Regions from separate parts of the Rothia sp. P5764 genome, predicted to be linked through region 1. Evidence: riboswitches for the same ligand, from Rfam matches in the RefSeq annotation. Region 1 holds a riboswitch; each other region holds the start of a gene.
What was found. A riboswitch is a leader RNA that binds a small molecule or an ion and turns the genes downstream of it on or off. The one in region 1 is predicted to bind thiamine pyrophosphate.

Region 1 (5,974 bases):
GTGCTGGTAGCCTGAACCCCGGATAACAGGGTACCCCCGCACTAAAATATGAGTGGCAATAACCACAAAAACCAAGGACACCCCTATGAGTAAGCCTTTTCCCACCGATCTTGAAATCGCTCAAGCAGCGACCCTGCAACCGATTACTGAGATCGCAACAGCCTCTGGCATTGACCTTGACCGTTTAGAACCCTACGGAAAGTACCTTGCCAAAGTAAAACTCACGGCTGACACCAAGGCCGAGAGAGCGCTGGCAAAAGGAGCTAAATATATCGTTGTCACGGCGGTAACCCCGACACCGCTGGGGGAAGGTAAGACCGCTACCTCAGTCTCACTTGCTCAGGGCATGGCCGCTACCGGGCGTAAGGCTATGCTGACCCTACGCCAGCCCTCCATGGGACCAACTTTCGGCATTAAGGGCGGTGCAGCCGGGGGCGGCTACTCCCAAATCGTCCCTATGGAGAAACTGAACTTGCACCTGACCGGCGACTTCCATGCCGTCACAGCGGCTCACAACCTGCTTGCCGCTATGGTTGATAACCATCTGCACCACGGCAACGAACTGCGTCTGGATACCCGCTCTATCACCTGGCGGCGAGTGATTGACATGAACGATCGTGCCCTCCGCAACGTCGTCATAGGCCTGGGCGACCGCATGGACGGCGTGCCCCGCGAAAGTGGCTTTGACATCACCAGCGCTTCGGAGATTATGGTGATTCTGTCACTGGCCACCAGCTTTGAAGACCTCCAAGCACGACTAGCCAAAGTTGTCGTTGGCCTCAACGTAGAGGGCAACCCCGTGACCGCCGCAGACCTCAAAGCAGATGGCGCTATGGCAGTTCTCCTTGCCGATGCTATCCACCCCAACCTGCTCCAGACCCTTGAAAAAACCCCGGCCCTGATTCATGCCGGTCCTTTTGGCAACATCGCCACCGGCAATTCATCGGTTCTTGCAGACTATGTGGGGCTCGAACACGCAGACTATGTGATTACTGAGGCCGGTTTTGGTGCCGATATGGGGGCTGAACGGTTCTTCAACGTCAAGTGCCGTGTATCGGGGCTCAAACCCGACGCCGCCGTCCTAGTAGTGACCGTTCGTTCGCTCAAATCGCACTCGGGCCGTTACACTATTACACCTGGTAAGCCACTGCCTGAAGGCCTGCTTGAGGAGAACACAGCCGATGTTGAAGCCGGGGCGGCTAACCTGCTTAAGCACCTTGAGATTGTCCGCGGCTTTGGTGTGCAACCGGTAGTTGCTATCAATGCTTTCCCCACAGATTTCGAGTCTGAACACGAGACTATTCGCCGGATCGCTGAGGAGGCCGGTGCCCGCGTTGCCATTCACCGTGGTGTGGCCGAGGGCGGGAAGGGCGCAAGAGAGCTTGCCGATGCTGTGGCCGAGGCCTGCGACGACATGAGCGAATTGACCTACACCTACGAGGACTCCGATCCCCTGTCCACCAAGATTGAGAAGGTGGCTACTCAGGTCTACGGTGCGGATGGCATTGAGCTGGCACCAGCAGCTGCAAAGCAGCTGGCACGCTACGAGGAACTGGGCTACGGCAACCTACCCGTGGTGATCGCCAAAACCCACCTCTCCATTTCATCGGATCCCTCGCTCAAAGGCGCCCCGACCGGCTGGACTTTGCCCGTGCGCGAAGTACGCCTGGCGGCAGGCGCTGGCTACGTGTACGCTCTCTGCGGTACCATGCGTACCATGCCCGGGCTAGCTAAATCACCCGCTGCTGAGCGCATTGGGTTCGATGAGAACGGCACTATGGTGGGCCTGTTCTAAAGACTGTAATCACCGGTAAATAGCGCCCGCACCACCAGGAACAGGCTGTGAAGGCAGTCCGGGTGGCGTGGGCGCTTTGTTAGTTAGCTAGTTGCGTAGTTGGGCCTGAGCGAAGAAACGCAACTCGTGGAGGGCGGCCTGCTGGTAGGCCTTCTGAGCCGCTTCCAGGGTCTGGCCCGGGGCCTGCGAGAGCACCTGCTCTGCATAGGCAATAGCCTGCTCAGTTGCCTGGCGGAACTCTGGTGAACCGTACATGCTCAACCAGGCCGAGTAGGGGTGACCGGGAGTATTGACCTGAGCAAGAATTTCACCTATTTCTGCGTAGAGCCAGTAGCAGGGAAGAACCGCCGCCACCCCGATTGCGTAATCGTTGAGAGAAGCGGATGAGGTCAAGAAGTCTGTATAGGCCCTGGTGATATGGGAGGGGCCTGCACTGATATAGTCTGGCCCCAGCCAGTCAGCGTGAAGACTGGATTCGACCTCAATGCACTCCGCCGCCCCTCGCGCCCAGAAGACCTGTTCAGCAGATGAGGGAGCCTTAGCACTTAGGGTAGCAAGTGCCCGGGAGTAGCTCGAAAGATAGAGTGCGTCCTGGTCCTGGTAGAAGGTGAAGTCTGCAGTGGCCAGCGTGCCGGATGCAAGCTGCTGGATGAAGGGGAGTTCACAGATTGAGTCCCAAATCTGGCCGGTGAGTTCCCAGAGCCGTTTGGTCTGCGGGCCCGCCGCTGATATCTGAGGCGGCCTAGTGGTCGCTTCGAAGTCTCCGAGTTTTACCGGCGTCGCATCCGCTACCCGTGATTGTTCCCAGAGCCGCCAGAAGTGGTTGATCGGTCCGTGCCCTTGCCCCACGCTGAGGTGGTGACTGGTTGAGATTGCTCCATGAAGCCAGGTTGAAGTCCATTCCAGGGCTGCTTCAAGGCTTGCTCCTGTTGCCAGTCGTGTAGCGAGCGCAGCAGAAAGGCTGCACCCGGTGCCGTGGGTATTGGAGGTATCTATTTTCTTTTGTCTGAAGACGGCTGTGGTTCCTTGGGTAGTGACCACTGCGTTGCCCGCTTGGTCACCCGGTAGGTGCCCACTCTTAACGATAACTGCGACCTGGTAGCGTTCGGCGACTACCTGGGCGAGAGCACAGGCAGAGTCCCAGGTATCTGGCTCTGAGTCTTCGGCCAGAATGGCTAGCTCTGGGATATTGGGGGTGATAACCGTGGCGTACTTTAGGAATCGGCGTAGGGCATCCTCCGCCTCGGTTTCCAGCAGACGGTCCCCGCTGGTTGCGACCATGACAGGGTCAAGCACAACAAGCTGCTGTGGGTTGCTATCGAGCCATGCGGCTACAGTGTCGATGATGTCAGCAGAGCCTAGCATGCCAATTTTGACTGCATCAATGCGAACGTCCTCGCTGACGGCATCGAGTTGCGCTCGCAGAAAGTCAGCGGGCGGAACCTCGACAGCGCTGACGCCCTGAGTGTTTTGGGCGACAAGGGCCGTGACCGCGTTCATGCCGTAACCGCCTGCTGCCGCAATTGATTTGAGGTCAGCCTGCGCGCCGGCCCCTCCGCTGGGGTCCGTCCCCGCGATAGAGAGCACGTTGGGTACTAACGTTTCGAGAGCGGAAGTGCTATGAGCAAGAGGCGCAGGCAGAGGACGGCGCATGGGTTTCCCTTCGCTAGTTCTAACTAGAGCAGGTTCTGTGGGTCTAATCTCAGCCGCTTCTGCTGCCAGCGGCACCCCAAACCAAATGTCGGTTTTATGCTAACAGCTGGTGAAGCCGAACACAATAAAAATTTAGGGCTCTGGTGTTCAGTTGTTTTAAGATTTCAGCTAGCCCTGCGCTTACCAGCCTCTTTCTTTCCATTCGGGCAGATGAGGCCGCTCAGCACCCAGTGTGGTGGTGTCCCCGTGGCCGGGTAGAACGACCGTGGCATCGTCATATTGGGAGAAGATACGCGCTGAAACATCGGCCAAGAGCTGGGCGAAATCTTCCGGAGCCCGGGTCTTGCCTACCCCACCGGGGAAGAGGGAATCACCGGTGAATAGGAGGACGGGGTGCTCTCCGCTGGGGTCCCGATAGGCAAGAGCAATCGACCCGGGAGTATGCCCGCGCAGGCTGATGACTTCAAGCTCAATACCTGCTAGATTGAGGTTTTCCCCGCCGTTGAGCAGATGCTCAATACGTGTACCTTCCTGTTCGGCAATAGCATCGGCATCGGCCGAACCGCAGTAGGTGGCGGGTGACCACCCGGCAACTGCATCAGGCAAAGCCCGGATATGGTCCCAGTGGGAATGTGTGGTAATTAGTGCAAGGACTCCGGAGCCGGGCTGACCGACTTGGGCGGGGGAGTCAGTGGCGAGTGCGGCCTCAGTGAACTTTTGGATAGCGGGAAAATCATCTGCGGCATCAATGAGAATCTGGGCCCCGCTTTGCTTATGGGTGAGCAGGTAGACCTTGTTGCTCATCTCAGAGACAGCTATGCTACGGATGGTTATCAGTGGGGTAGAGGCATGGAGAGTTCCGGTTTCTGTCATACTAGTGATTCTAGGGCCCGCCCCCTCGCTCGTGAAGTGGTTGTGGAGCTTGAAATATTGCGCAAGGTGGAGCTGATCCCAAGGTCATCAGGCATAGGCTCTTTTGCGGCTCATTCCGGGCACCTCAACTACCCCGGTATCACGGCGGTCTTTGACCGTGCAGATGAGCTGATTCCAGACAAGAACCTTTAGACCGTCACGCTAGCTAACTACTTTCAGCCGGTAGCCTAACATCCAAGCACCCTGGGCGCGGTCTGCCCAAAACTTTACTGCATAGTTTAGAATATATCTTCGAAAAGACTTTCCTGAAGATAGGTAATCGTATGGCAGGCTTAGCCTCTCGCCCCATGGCCAGCGACCTCACGCACATCCGCGTGCAGGGTGCCCGTGAAAACAACCTTAAAAACGTTGACCTAGATATTCCCCGCGATGCCATGGTGGTGTTTACCGGCCTCTCGGGTTCAGGTAAATCATCTCTGGCTTTTGACACCATCTTTGCTGAGGGTCAGCGCCGCTACGTCGAGTCACTCTCCTCTTACGCCCGCATGTTCCTGGGGCAGGTGGATAAACCGGATGTTGACTTTATTGAGGGTCTTTCGCCAGCTGTGTCTATTGACCAGAAATCTACCTCTAAGAACCCTCGCTCAACGGTGGGTACTATCACTGAGATCTACGACTACATGCGTCTGCTGTGGGCACGCGTGGGCCACCCGCACTGCCCTGACTGCGGTGAAGAAATCTCCAAGCAGTCGCCCCAGCAGATTGTGGATGTACTGATGGGCTACCCCGAGAAGACCCGTCTACAGGTTTTGGCTCCTGTTGTCTCAGCGCGCAAGGGTGAATTCGTCGACCTTTTCAAAGAGCTATCCAACGCCGGTTACGCTCGTGCCCGAGTGGATGGGCTAACTATTCAACTGCAAGACCCTCCTCAGCTTGAAAAACAGTACAAACACACTATTGAGGTGGTTGTAGACCGCATAGCTATCAAGGAGAGCGTCCACCAGCGTCTCACGGATTCCATTGAAACTGCGCTTGGTTTGGCTGATGGGAAAGTCCTGATCGATTTTGTGGATGAGGATGAAGACTCAGCAAGCCGTACCCGGTCTTTTAGTGAGAACCTGGCCTGTCCTAACGGGCATGCTCTTTCTGTGACTGAGGTGGAGCCCCGCGCTTTCTCTTTCAACTCACCCTTTGGTGCCTGTCAGGGCTGTGACGGTATCGGCTCCAAGCTCCAAGTCGATGAAGACCTGCTTATCCCCAACCCGGAGCTCTCACTGGCTGAGGGAGCAATTGCACCCTGGTCGCAGGGCAAATCAACCACTGAGTATTGGCTCCGCCTGCTTGCGGGCTTGGGCCAAGAGCTCAATTTTGATCTGGCTACTCCCTGGAAGGATCTGCCAGCAAAGGCTAGGAAGGCGATCCTCAACGGCAAGGATTACCAGGTAACGGTAGCCTACAAGAACCGCTTCGGGCGGGAGCGCCGCTACACCTCAGGGTTTGAGGGAGTCGTCGGTTACATTAAGCGCAAGCACGAAGAAACTGAATCTGACTGGTCCAAGGACCGCTACGAGCAGTACATGCGCAATGTGGCTTGTACCGCCTGCCAGGGTGCCCGTCTCAACCCGACCATCCTGGCGGTCACCGTGGGGGGCA
Region 2 (5,974 bases), 200 kb from region 1:
CTTGCATGGGTGATGAGGCTTGGGCGTGGTGTCGTTTGGGGATGCGGCCGGCCTGCCGTGCCAGGTAGCCGGCTTGGACGGCGTGGCGCATGGCCTGTGCCATGGCGACTGGGTCTTGGGCGCGGGTGACTGCTGAGGCCAGCAGGACGGCGCTGCATCCGAGTTCCATGGCGAGCGCGGATTCTGAGGCTGTGCCGATTCCGGCATCGAGGATGACGGGTAGCTCGGTCTGCTCTGCGATCATTTGGATGTTGTGGGGGTTGAGGATTCCTAGGCCAGTGCCGATGGGTGCGCCTAGGGGCATGATGGCGCTTGCGCCGGCGCGTTCGAGTTGGCGTGCCACGATGGGGTCATCGTTGGTGTAGGCGAAGACGGTGAAGCCGCGTGAGGCGAGCTGTTCGGTGGCCTCGAGTAGTTCGAGGGTGTCGGGGAGCAGGGTGGTTTCGTCGGCTATGACTTCGAGTTTGACCCAGTTGGTTTCAAGTGCTTCTCTGCCGAGTTCTGCGGTGAGGGTGGCGTCTCTGGCGGTGTAGCAACCGGCTGTGTTGGGCAGGATTTTGATGCCCTTGCGTTGGATGATGGAGAAGAGTGATTCGCTGGTGGTGGGTGTGTAGCGGCGTAGGGCTACGGTGGTGAGTTCGGTACCCGATGCGGTGAGGGCTTCTTCCAGGTTGGTCAGGGAGGTGATTCCGCCTGTTCCCATGATGAGCCGGGAGTTGAGTCTTACTCCGTCGATGATGAGCTGGTCCTTGATGCCGGTCATGGTACTAGCCTCCTTGGACTGCGGTGATGACTTCGAGTGTGTCGCCCTCGGCTAGCGGTGTGTCTTGCCAGGTGCTTCGGGGTATGACGGTTTGGTTGCGGGCTATGGCGATTCCTCGGCGGGTGTCTTCTTGGGCTAGTGAGCTGCCGTGGAGGTGTTCGACGGCGGTGAGCACGGTTGCTGTTTCGGGGAGGGTGGTGGGTTGGCCGTTGAGCAGGATGTTCACGGGTGTGCCTTTCGGTTTGAGGGCAGGGGCGGGTTTAGCAGAGTGTCAGGGTTAGAGAGTATCGGGTTGAGCGAACCTGTAGGGGTTGCAGGTAGCTAGGTCTGCCAGGTCTTGTTCTGTGGTCTGGCCGGTGAGCTGGCGGGTGATGAGCTGGGCGGCCCAGGGGGCCAGGAGGATTCCGTGGCGGAAGAAGCCGGTGGCTAGCAGAGCGCCGGTGATTGGCTGGCCCCGGTGGGTGAGCTGGCCGATGAGGGGGATGTCATCGGGGGTTCCCGGTCGGGCGCGCGCTGTGGCCTCGTGTATTTCGAGTTCGCTCAGGGCGGGCACGAGTTCGTGGGCGTCGCGCAGGAGCTGGTAGATCCCCCCTGCGCTCAGTCCGGTTTGCTGGTCTTCTCGCATGGTGGCTCCTAGGACCAGGGTGTTGTCCTTGCGCGGAACCAGGTAGACGGGGTTGCCCCGGACAACCCCTCGGATGGTCCGGGTGAGGAAGGGCCGTTGGTGGGGCGGGACCGTTAGGCGCAGAATATCGCCGTGGACGGGCCTCAGCGGCAGACTTTCTAGCGAGTCCGGGCCGTGCAGTTGGGTTGCGGCAAGCCCGTTGGCAACTACCACTTGGGTGCTGGCCATGCTCCCTTGGTCCCCATCGGCATCAGCCCAGCTCACACCGGTAACCGTACCGTCTTCTAGGATGATGCCCTGCGCACTTGCACGAATAACCCTTCCCGCAAGCTCTTGGTCAAGGGCACGCATCAGGCGGCGTGGGTCTATCTGGTGGTCTTGGGCTATGGCAACGGCTCCGGCTAGCGAGGGGCTGAGGACGGGTTCACGGCGGCGAGCAGCTCGGGCTCCGATGGGCTCTGGTGTGAGCCCCAGTTCTTGCTGGTAGGTGGCAAGTTCAGTCAGGTGCTGGGCATCGGCCCGGTCAAAGGCCAGCACAAGGGTTTCGGTGGGCCTCCACCCGACGCTCTGGCCGCTAGTGGCCTCTAACCTAGCGACAAATTCGGGGTAGAGCTGGGCGGAGGTACGCATCAGCGGGAGCAGGGCCTCTTGGCGGTACTGCACTTCTGAGATAGAAGCGAGCATTCCGGCGGCGGCAAAGGAGGCACCGCTACCCGGGTGCGGGTCTAACACAATGGGTTGCCGTCCGGCCTGGAGCAAATGCCAGGCTGTACTGAGCCCGATGACTCCCCCACCGATAAGGACGATGTCGGCCTGCTCGGGTGGTGTCGCTTCAGGGTCTTGCCCCGAAGAACCTATCCCTGGTTCCTTCTGGCAGTTGAGCAGGGTACTGGACATGGTGAACAGATCCTTCCGGCGGCATGACCCGCATCAAGTTGACGGTCGGCTTTCGCCCTCTCAGCGCGCTTTGGGCACAGGTGCCGCACGCTCCCGTATGTTCTGCCCCTAGTATAGGAAGTAACAGTGTCTGAAAAAAATAGATACGTGACTCGGGAGGTAAAAATGCCCCAAAAGAATTTTGTTAACGTCACAGAGCCGTCATATACGCGCGCTCAAGGCCTTGAATTACTGGCCGCGGCTCAGCTCTACCTGTGCACTGATGCGCGCACCGAGCAGGGGGACCTCACAGAATTTTTGACCAAGGCTTTTGACGGGGGCGTGGATATTATCCAGCTGCGTGATAAGACCCTGCCGGTCAATGAAGAACTTGAAGCACTCGCGCTACTAAAAGAGATTGCCCACCGGGCAGGCAAGCTTTTTGCAGTCAATGACCGGGCCGATATTGCCGCACTGGTAGGGGCAGATATTTTCCATATGGGCCAGACCGATCTGACACCCAATCAGGCCCGTAGTTTGCTAGGCCCCGATGTGCTCTTGGGCCTATCAACGCACACACCGGCCCAGGGTCTAGCAGCTTTGAGTCACCCCGAGGTTGACTACTTCGCCTGCGGCCCGGTCTGGGAAACTCCCACCAAGCCCGGCCGTCCGGCCGCTGGCCTAGACTACATCAGCTACATCGCCACCCAGCAACCGCGCAAACCCTGGTTTGCTATTGGCTCTATCAACCAGGAAAGCCTGCCGCAGGTGGTACAGGCAGGAGCCAGCCGGATCGTCGTGGTTCGCGCCCTCACCCAGAACTCCGATGTTTCCAAGGCCGCTCACCAGCTCCGCCAGGGCCTGCCTCCACTACTCGGGGCATAAGATAACCTGGTAACTCAGCAAGCAGGCAAGGGAAAAGGGGCTTTTCGGTGTACGGTCTTCTCGATGATGTTCTTATGGGGCACGATTTTGTGTGGCGAGATATCACCTGGCGGGAGCGCGCCCCGGTTCTGACAGTTGAACCTCTCCAAGCCGGTAAGCCAGCGGGGCAGGTTCATACCCTACCTATCACCCCGGGTGCCTTCCTAGGGGTTCGGGTTCTACAGCCCGGGGAAGAATCTGCGGGAACCTACTGCACCGGTTATGCCCAAGCCAAGACTGATGGACCTGGTTTTACTCACCTGCCCTGCCCCAGCTCCGCCCTGGTGCCAAAAGGTAAGCAGTGCCCCACTTGCCTGGCCCGCGACGAGTTTGCCCCCATCCACCGGGTGCATTTAGGGGCGCAGATGACCCCGGCAGCGTTAGATTACGTTAACCTAGAGCATTTTCTCTATATTGCGACCTTTCCCGATGCCACCTCAAAGGTCGGTACCGCTTCGCTCCACTCCAATCCGCGCCGTCTGGACGATCAAGCGGTCGCTACAGCCACGATTATTGCCCGCGCGCAGACCGGCATCATTGTGCGCCAGCTAGAAGATTTCGTGTCCCGGGACGCTAACCTGAGCCAGTTTAAACACGCCTCCACCAAGTACCGTTCCTGGGTGAACCCGCTGACCCCCGCAGAGATTAAGTCAGCCCACTATATGGCAGTCGAGACCGCCACCTGGGCACTTGAAGATGCCGCTGACACTATCAGCGGGTTCCAGCCGCTGGCTGAGCCTTGGGTGCCTTCACTGGCTATGGGGCGGGCTTATGCCTCTTTACGGGCAGAAAACCCCGAACCGCTGTACGCTTACCCCTCACTGACCGAGGGTGAGCACGGCTTCTACGTCACCGGCGGTACCGGCAAATTCCTAACAGCCCACACCGGCAACCCGGAAGAAACCTTCTTAGTCAATACCGCCACGCTCTCAAACAAAGCCTGTGCCAGAGTGGGCGGGCTCATTCACAAGGAAAGTAGCGAACCGCGCCTCTTCTAGACTTTTAGCACGATTTTTGTCGCACAGTACAGTGCATTTAGTGCCTTGATTGAGCCCAGTGATCGGCCAGCAAGGTACGAATCTCATCCAGGGTTTGGGTAACAGTTTTAGTGCCGGCAACAATCGGCAGAAAATTAGTGTCACCGCTCCAGCGGGGAACAAGATGCTGGTGCAGATGATCGGCAACACCGGCCCCGCCGACCTTACCCTGGTTCATACCAATGTTGAAGCCAGCGGCATTACTGACCGACCGCAATAGGCCCATAGCCTGCTGGGTCAGCGCCGCAATTTCAGCGGTTTCCTGGGGTGTGGCGTCATCGTAGTTAGGAATGTGACGGTAGGGGCACACCAGCAGATGCCCGGGGTTGTAGGGGTAAAGGTTTAGAATGACGAAAGCGTGCTGACCCCTGTGTACTATCAGTGACTGATCATCACTGCGGCCCGGTGCTTCACAAAAGGGGCAGGTGTGTTCGGTGTAGTCCTTCTGACCGCCTTTGACGTAGGCACGGCGGTGGGGCGTCCACAGGCGCTGGAAAGCGTCGGGTACGCCGGGTAGCTCAAAAGAATCGGTGGTGTAATCGGGCGTAGTCGTCACCTTCTCTAGTCTACTGCCCATCTCGAGCAAGTGCAGGAGCCGGAGCACCCAAGAGAGGAAGCTCCGGCTCGCAAAGGTTTGTTAGCGCCGAGTGTTCCAGGCCCGCTGATACTGGGCCGGGTAGTAGTCAATGTCTTCTTTAAGCTCCTGCGCCCACTCCAGTGCGAAGGAGGGGCGACGCAGGGCCTCACGGCCCACCAGCACAATATCGGCCTGTCCAGAGCCCACAATGTATTCAGCCAGACGGGGTGAGTTAATCATGCCAACAGCCGCCACAGGAATCTCGGCCTGCTGCCTAATCTGGTGTGCCAGCGGGGTCTGGTAGCCGGCAAAGACCCTAATCTTAGCCGGGTAGTTACCGCCAGCAGACACATCGGCCATGTCAAGGCCATCCTCTTTGAGCCACTGCACCACCTGAACGGTTTCCTCCGGCGTGATACCGCCCTCCACAAACTCACTGGCCGACAGACGCACCAGCAGGGGCATAGTCTCTGGGATGCGTGAACGCATAAGCCGGACTACCCTGCGGATAAACCGTGCACGGTTTTCCAGGCTACCGCCGTAGTCATCGGTACGCTCGTTGGACAGGGGCGAGAGGAACTGGGTCAGCAGGTAGCCGTGGGCGCCGTGGATTTCAATAAAGTCAAAGCCAGCGGCAAGGGCGCGCTCAGCGGCGGCCCCAAAGGCCTCGACCAGTTCCTCAATCTTCTCCAGGCTCAGCGCCTGGGGTTGATCATAGCCCGGGTAGGCGATAGCTGAAGGGGCTAGGGTTTGCCAGCCTCCTTCTTGGGGGCTAAGCGTCCCCTTGTGACCGCCACGAGTCGCAATCTCACCGGCTGTTGAGGCTTTGCGCCCCGCATGGCCAATCTGGATACCGGCCTTAGCGCCCGCTGCCTGGATAGCCTGCACCACAGGTTTGAAGGCCTCGGTGTGCTGATCGCTCCACAGGCCCAGGCAGTTGGGGCTAATACGCCCCTGGGGCTCAATATCGGTCATTTCAACAATGACGGCCCCGGCACCACCGCGTGCCAGCGCGGAATAGTGGCCAACATGGTAGGCGGTGGCAAGCCCGTCGCCTTCGGTCACAGAGTACTGGCACATGGGCGGCACCCAGAGCCGGTTGCGGGTGCTCATAGAGCCAAGAGTGAAAGGTTCAAACAGTGGGGAAACCATAACTCCTCATCCTTTACAAA
Region 3 (5,974 bases), on a different contig from region 1:
CGCCTTCCTTGCCTTCCTCGGTGAGCCTGCCGAGGTAGGAGCGGGCGGCTGACTGGGCGGGTCCTACGAAGGCACAGAGGGTGAGCCCGCAGACCCAGAACATGGTGGTGGAGGGCCAGATGAGCAGGGGAAGGGAGACAGCGATGAGAGCGCTCAGAGAGAAAATGATGACCCGTTTGGGGCCGAGAGCGTCATCGAGGTAGCCCCCTAGCATAGCGCCAGCACCGGCGACAATGTTGCCGAAAATCGCGAAGATAATGACTTGGTTAGTGCTAAATCCGAAGGAGCCTGCTGCCAGGACACCACCGAAGGTAAAGATGCCGTTGAGGCCGTCACGGAAGACCGCTGAGGAGACCAGGAAGTAGAGGGTGGTGGGTGCTTCCTTGCGGAGCTTCTTGACCGTGGCAAAGAGCTCCTTGTAGGAGTCGAGAAGACTTGCCTTTTCCTGGGGTGCGCGTTCGGGTTTGGGCAGTGAACGGGCTTTGAGCATGAGCGGTAGGGAGAAGATAAATGCCCAGGCCGCTGAGAAGAGCGCTACGGCACGAATGTTGTAGGCCTGGTCTGTGGGGATGCCCAGCAGGCCGGGGGTGACGAAACCTAGGAGTACGATGCCCAGGGCAACAATGCCACCGATATAGCCTGCGGCCCATCCTGAGCCACTAATTTTGCCGATGGTTGCTTTAGTAGAAATTGCTGGCAGGATGGCGTTGTAGTTGACCACCGCAAACTCGTTGACCAGGTTACCTAAGGAAAGTAAAGCAACGCCCAGTAAGAGATATTGGGGAGCGGGTGCGACGAAGAAGCAGAGGGCCATAATTGCCGCCAGGAGCATACTGTTGACGCCTAGCCACAGGGCTCGTCGGCCACTGGCGTCGGCTCGCTGGCCCGAAACCGGCGCCAAAAGAGCAATACAGAATCCAGCGATAGTTAGGCCGTAAGAGAGGACAGCGGAGCTGTGTTCCTTATCGCCAAAGCCGGTATTGCTGGTGAGGTAGACCGCGAAGACGAAGGTGGTCATAATCGCGTTGAAACTGGCGTTCCCAACGTCCCAGAGGGTCCAGGCGAAGACGGTGGAGCGGGGGGCTGGGGGCTTGGCTTCTAAGCTACCGGTGTGTGGTGAAGTCATGGGTCTATGATACTTGCCTCACCAGGTGCAACAGTGTTTTCTGTGGATGGTGGCGTAAAAAAGCCGGCCCTGCGGGCGCAGAGCCGGTTTAAGAAGGCGGATAAAAAGTTGAGCTGGTCAGCCTTAGACTTCTGCCTGCCCGCCGTTTTTGAGCTTTGACTTGGTCTCAATCTTGTGCTGGGCACGGGTGATGGACACCTTGATGAGGGTGCCTACCAGGCCGGTGATCAGTGACCAGAGGATGATGTCGCGCCAGCGTTCTTCCTCATTTGGGTTGTTTTCTGGCGGTTCGTTGCCGGTGATGCGAACCCAGCTAGCGGCTAGTACCTTGTTGGCCAGGGCGATACCGCCTAGAGAGGCGGCCGAGCCTGCAATTTTTGTGAGGGGGTTCATGAGGGATCCCTTCTGTTGGTGTGGCGGGCCGGATGGCCCCTTGCCCTAAGACTATCAGTACTTATTGTTAGGGTGTGAGTTGCCCGCTAGGGTTGGGGTATAGGGCAGGCAAAGTGAGCGCGGTCTGCTCCTGATGACTGAAGAGCTTATCAGGGGCTTAGGTAGGTGTTCGGGTAAGGGGGGGGGATCCTCACGGTGCTCCTGGTGGGGCCATGCCCTGTATTTTATGGATGTATGGCCTAGGCTGATAAACAAGATGGAGGTTTTTAGATGAAAGAATTGTTTATCTTTGATGGAAATTGTGGTTTTTGTACGAAAACCGTTGATTATCTTATTAAACTAGACAGAAATATGCTGGTGGATTTTATTCCTTACCAGGTGTTTGAAAAATCTAGCGAGCAAGAATATGCGTGTGATTTTAGTAAATCTATTGTTTACATAGAGAACCATCAGTATTTTACTGGGGCAGGGGGGTTTATGAAGTTTTTAGATAGAATTACCGGCCTGTCGCTGTTCTCAAGAATCTATAATTTTCCCTTGCTGGGTTCCTGCATGGAGGCCGTTTATAGACTTGTCGCTAAGAATAGGAGGTACCTTCCAGGAACTACCCCTTGGTGTGATAGGCAAAATAATTGCTAGCCCTAGAGTATCTAAAGAGTAGTTTTTATAGACACGAGTCTGATTATAAAAATAGAAACTCCCAGTTTCGGTCTTATTTTTTCACAATGCCTGGAATGAATGGATAGTAACCAGTGTTGTGCTGGGGGCCTTTATTCAGCCGCTGTAGTGGAATGTGGAGGGCGCGGCAGTTCACCTTCCTTACCGTCGATGGGATCATGAGCCACCTCATGATTGCTGTAGCTTATGCACAAAGACACTAGGGAAGTCCCGCAGCCTGGATAACTGTTCATTTTCGTGGGTATCCCGGCTTGCTCTATACTGGAAGGGTTCCATGCTTGGGACCCCGCTCTATGACCGGCGGGTAACCATAAACGACAGGGGAGCGCCAGACTGGCGCTGAGAGTGCACATGCAGACCCTCCAACCTGATCCGGTTAGTACCGGCGCTAGGGAGTCGAAGTAAATAGGCGTACCCAGGTGCGCCGGTGCATGCCCCCTTTGCTGTTCTCACCAAAGGAAGGCTTTATGTCCAAGAAATCCGCGCTCACCTGGCGCGTCAACGATATCGTCGTAGCATCGGTGCTGGCCGTAGCTTGCGCCCTGATCTTCTGGCTCTGGTCAAATTTTGGCTACTCCGCCATCACTACCACCCTAGCCCTGGCCCCTGAATACTCCCCCTTAGCCGGGGGTGTCTGGCTACTTGCGGGTCTGCTGGGGGCCCTGGTCATCCGCAAACCCGGTGCAGCCCTTTACACCGAGATTCTGGCGGCAGTCATCGAGGCCCTCTTGGGCACCCACTACAACTTCACTGTAGTAATCTCTGGCCTAGTTCAGGGCCTGGGTGCTGAGCTGATATTCCTGATCTTCTTCTACAAGGTCTGGAACCTCGCCACCGCCATGCTGGCCGGTTTAGCCTCAGGTGCCGCTATGGGGATCTCAGAAATCATCATCTACTATGCCGGTGAGATGGTGGGTCAAAAAGCAGTCATCTATGTTCTGTGCTCTATGATCTCGGGCCTGGTTCTGGCCGGTCTGGTCTCCTGGTTGCTGGTGCGCGGTCTGGTCTCAACCGGCGCGCTAGATTCCCTGGCAGCAGGGCGGGCCGCTCGCAGGCCTTCCCGCCGGGGCGGACCAGCCAGCTCAAAGGGCTAGGGCGTTGACCGCAGAAGATCATCAGCTTGCGTCCCCCGGCCCAGAGTCAAGAGGCCGGGGGGCCCACTTCCGGGCCCGGGAGTTCGGGTGGCACTACCCGGGGCGGCCCAAGCCCACTTTCTCTAACTTGACCTTCGAGATTGAACCCGGTCAGAAGGTGCTCCTGGTGGGCCCCTCCGGTGCTGGTAAAACCACCCTGCTCCAGGCCTTAGGTGGCCTGCTAGAAGACGAAGACGGCCAATCCCAGTTGGGGGAGCTGTCCGTTAACGGCCTGACTCCCGCCCAATCACGCGGGACCTGCGGGCTCATGCAACAGGACCCGGAAAGCTCCGTGGTCCTAGCCAGGGTTGGTGATGACGTCGCTTTTGGCCCCGAGAATCTGTCCGTCCCCCGCACCCAGATCTGGGAGCGGGTCAAAAGCGCCCTCAAGGCCGTGGGTTTAGGCCACCTAGACTACAGCCGGTCAACATCGGCCCTTTCCGGCGGGCAGAAGCAACGGCTGGGGTTAGCCGGCATCCTAGCCATGAACCCAGGCGCCCTGCTGCTCGATGAGCCAACCGCCAACCTGGACCCCGCAGGTGTCATAGAGGTTCGAGACGCTGTGGTGGCAGCCTGCCAAGAGACAGGCTCAACCCTTGTTGTTATCGAACACCGCCTGGATATCTGGGCTCGGCACATGGACCGGATCATAGTGCTCGGCGCCAAGGGCGGTATCAGCCACGATGGTCCACCCGAACGCGTGCTCAGCCAGGCAGGCCAGGAACTCATTGATGCTGGTGTCTGGGTGCCAGGCTACCAGCCGCACCCACCGGCACCCACAAAGGACAGCCCTGCGCTGGGTCCACTTGTGCTAGAAGCCCGTGACTTGACCCTTACTCGCGCCTACCCCAGCCGTCGCCAGCTCAAGCACCGCGCTCGTGCCCTGGCATCGGGTCAAAAACCTACCCTAGACCTACCTGTAGTTGCTGAGGGTATCAACCTTCAGCTCTACGCTGGCAGTCACTTAGCCCTGCTAGGCCCCAACGGTTGTGGCAAATCAACCCTGGCTTTGACCCTGACCGGCCTGCTCTACCCGGTGGCCGGGCAGGTCATTGCCCACCCCCACCTGACCGGTGATCTGGCTGAGCGCTATCGGTCGGACATAGCCAGCTGGCCAGCAGCTGAACTGGCCGATCGAATTGGGTTGGTCTTCCAAGACCCAGAGCAACAGTTCATCGCACCCACTGTTAGAGCTGAACTGGAGTTTGGCCCCCGCCACCTGGCACGGGCCCGCAAGCAAAGCCTCGATGAAGCCTCCCTGGCCCAGGCTACCGACCAGCTCCTAGAACGCTTGAGGCTTACCCACCTGCAAGAGGCCAACCCCTTCACGCTCTCCGGTGGTGAAAAGCGCAGGCTCTCGGTGGCTACCGCGCTAGCGACCCAGCCTAAAATCCTGGTACTGGATGAGCCCACTTTCGGCCAGGACGCTCGAACCTGGAAGGAACTGGTCACCCTCATCCGAGAGCTTATCCAAGTAGGTACGGCAGTCATCTCTATCACTCACGATGCCGACTATGTTGCCGCCCTAGGCGGGGATACCTACAGCCTAGAAGGAGGGGGAAACCGTGGCCTATGATCCCTTCGCCGCTACCGCTGAGCGGCAAGGCGCCCTCGGTAGAATCAACGCCGGAGTCAAACTGGGGGCGACCTTCGCCCTGACCCTGGGGCTACTTTTAACTCAGGACTGGGTTACCTCCTTGACGGTGCTCTGCCTAGAGCTACTGGCCCTGCGATTGCTGGGACTTAGCCCCCTGGCACTCTTGGGTCGCTTTTGGCCCGTGCTCTTTGGCGCCCTGCTCTCGGGCTGGTCCACCTCCCTGCTAGCAGAAAAAACCGGCAGCACCCTGCTGCACTTTGGCCCTCTCTGGGTGAGCACCGGATCAGCGGCGGTAGGCATAGCCCTGATGCTTCGCGGGCTAGCTATGCTACTGCCCGGCATTTTCCTCATAGCAACCACCGACCCGACCGATATTGCAGACTCCCTAGCCCAGAGTCTCAAGCTACCGGCCAGGTTCGTGCTCGGTGCCCTGGCAGCCCTGCGGCTGGTGGGGTTGATGATGGCCGAATGGAATACCCTGGGGCAGGCTAGAAGGGCTAGAGGTTTGGGGTCCCAAGATACGCTCTGGCTTCGCGCTCGCACCCTGGGCGGGCAGACCTTCGCTCTGCTGGTGCAGGCCATCCGGCGCGGGAGCCGGTTAGCGACCACTATGGAGGCGCGTGGCTTTGGCCCGGGACCCCGCACCTGGGCGCGCGTGCCCAGCTACCGGTGGGCAGACCTCTGGTTCGCCCTGGGTACCCTTGGGCTATTGGTCTGCGGCTATCTTTTGGCCGCTTACACCGGGAACCTGACCTGGGTCTGGCAGTAAGCCAGCTATCTCGCTCTTACTGGGGGCCTGGTCAGGAGTAGGCTTAAGACTATGACTCATACAACCGTAGTAATGCTGACCCAGCAGAACCCCGCAGGGGAGCTGGTTGATGCCTCCACACCGCTGATTAATATTGAAGACCAGGGCCTCACCCGCGGCGACGGTGTCTTTGAAACCATGCTGGCTGCCAACCGCAAGGTGCGTAAGTTCGAGGCCCATCTGAGCCGTTTGACCGGATCAGCCCGAATCCTTGATTTGCCTCTGCCGGAGGAAGAGAA

Region 2: it holds a riboswitch for thiamine pyrophosphate, as region 1 does, so the genes downstream of both, thiO (glycine oxidase ThiO) here and ACN08Y_RS04225 (bifunctional hydroxymethylpyrimidine kinase/phosphomethylpyrimidine kinase) in region 1, are expected to answer to the same signal.
Region 3: it holds a riboswitch for thiamine pyrophosphate, as region 1 does, so the genes downstream of both, ACN08Y_RS09520 (ECF transporter S component) here and ACN08Y_RS04225 (bifunctional hydroxymethylpyrimidine kinase/phosphomethylpyrimidine kinase) in region 1, are expected to answer to the same signal.

The regions. Positions count from the first base shown of each region.
Region 1 is NZ_JBLXXQ010000002.1:121,263-127,236, forward strand. Features, by position in the region: gene ACN08Y_RS04220 (formate--tetrahydrofolate ligase) at 86-1,795, shown strand; gene ACN08Y_RS04225 (bifunctional hydroxymethylpyrimidine kinase/phosphomethylpyrimidine kinase) at 1,883-3,448, opposite strand; TPP riboswitch at 3,437-3,537, opposite strand; gene ACN08Y_RS04230 (MBL fold metallo-hydrolase) at 3,629-4,321, opposite strand; gene ACN08Y_RS04235 (hypothetical protein) at 4,364-4,513, shown strand; gene uvrA (excinuclease ABC subunit UvrA) at 4,645-5,974, shown strand, end outside.
Region 2 is NZ_JBLXXQ010000002.1:316,486-322,459, forward strand. Features, by position in the region: gene ACN08Y_RS05085 (thiazole synthase) at 1-763, opposite strand, end outside; gene thiS (sulfur carrier protein ThiS) at 768-989, opposite strand; gene thiO (glycine oxidase ThiO) at 1,041-2,285, opposite strand; TPP riboswitch at 2,278-2,392, opposite strand; gene thiE (thiamine phosphate synthase) at 2,451-3,149, shown strand; gene ACN08Y_RS05105 (hypothetical protein) at 3,197-4,186, shown strand; gene ACN08Y_RS05110 (HIT family protein) at 4,224-4,781, opposite strand; gene ACN08Y_RS05115 (NADH:flavin oxidoreductase/NADH oxidase) at 4,863-5,954, opposite strand.
Region 3 is NZ_JBLXXQ010000007.1:20,488-26,461, forward strand. Features, by position in the region: gene ACN08Y_RS09505 (MFS transporter) at 1-1,126, opposite strand, end outside; gene ACN08Y_RS09510 (DUF4235 domain-containing protein) at 1,250-1,519, opposite strand; gene ACN08Y_RS09515 (thiol-disulfide oxidoreductase DCC family protein) at 1,790-2,158, shown strand; TPP riboswitch at 2,507-2,609, shown strand; gene ACN08Y_RS09520 (ECF transporter S component) at 2,665-3,291, shown strand; gene ACN08Y_RS09525 (ABC transporter ATP-binding protein) at 3,296-4,906, shown strand; gene ACN08Y_RS09530 (energy-coupling factor transporter transmembrane component T family protein) at 4,896-5,696, shown strand; gene ACN08Y_RS09535 (aminotransferase class IV) at 5,748-5,974, shown strand, end outside.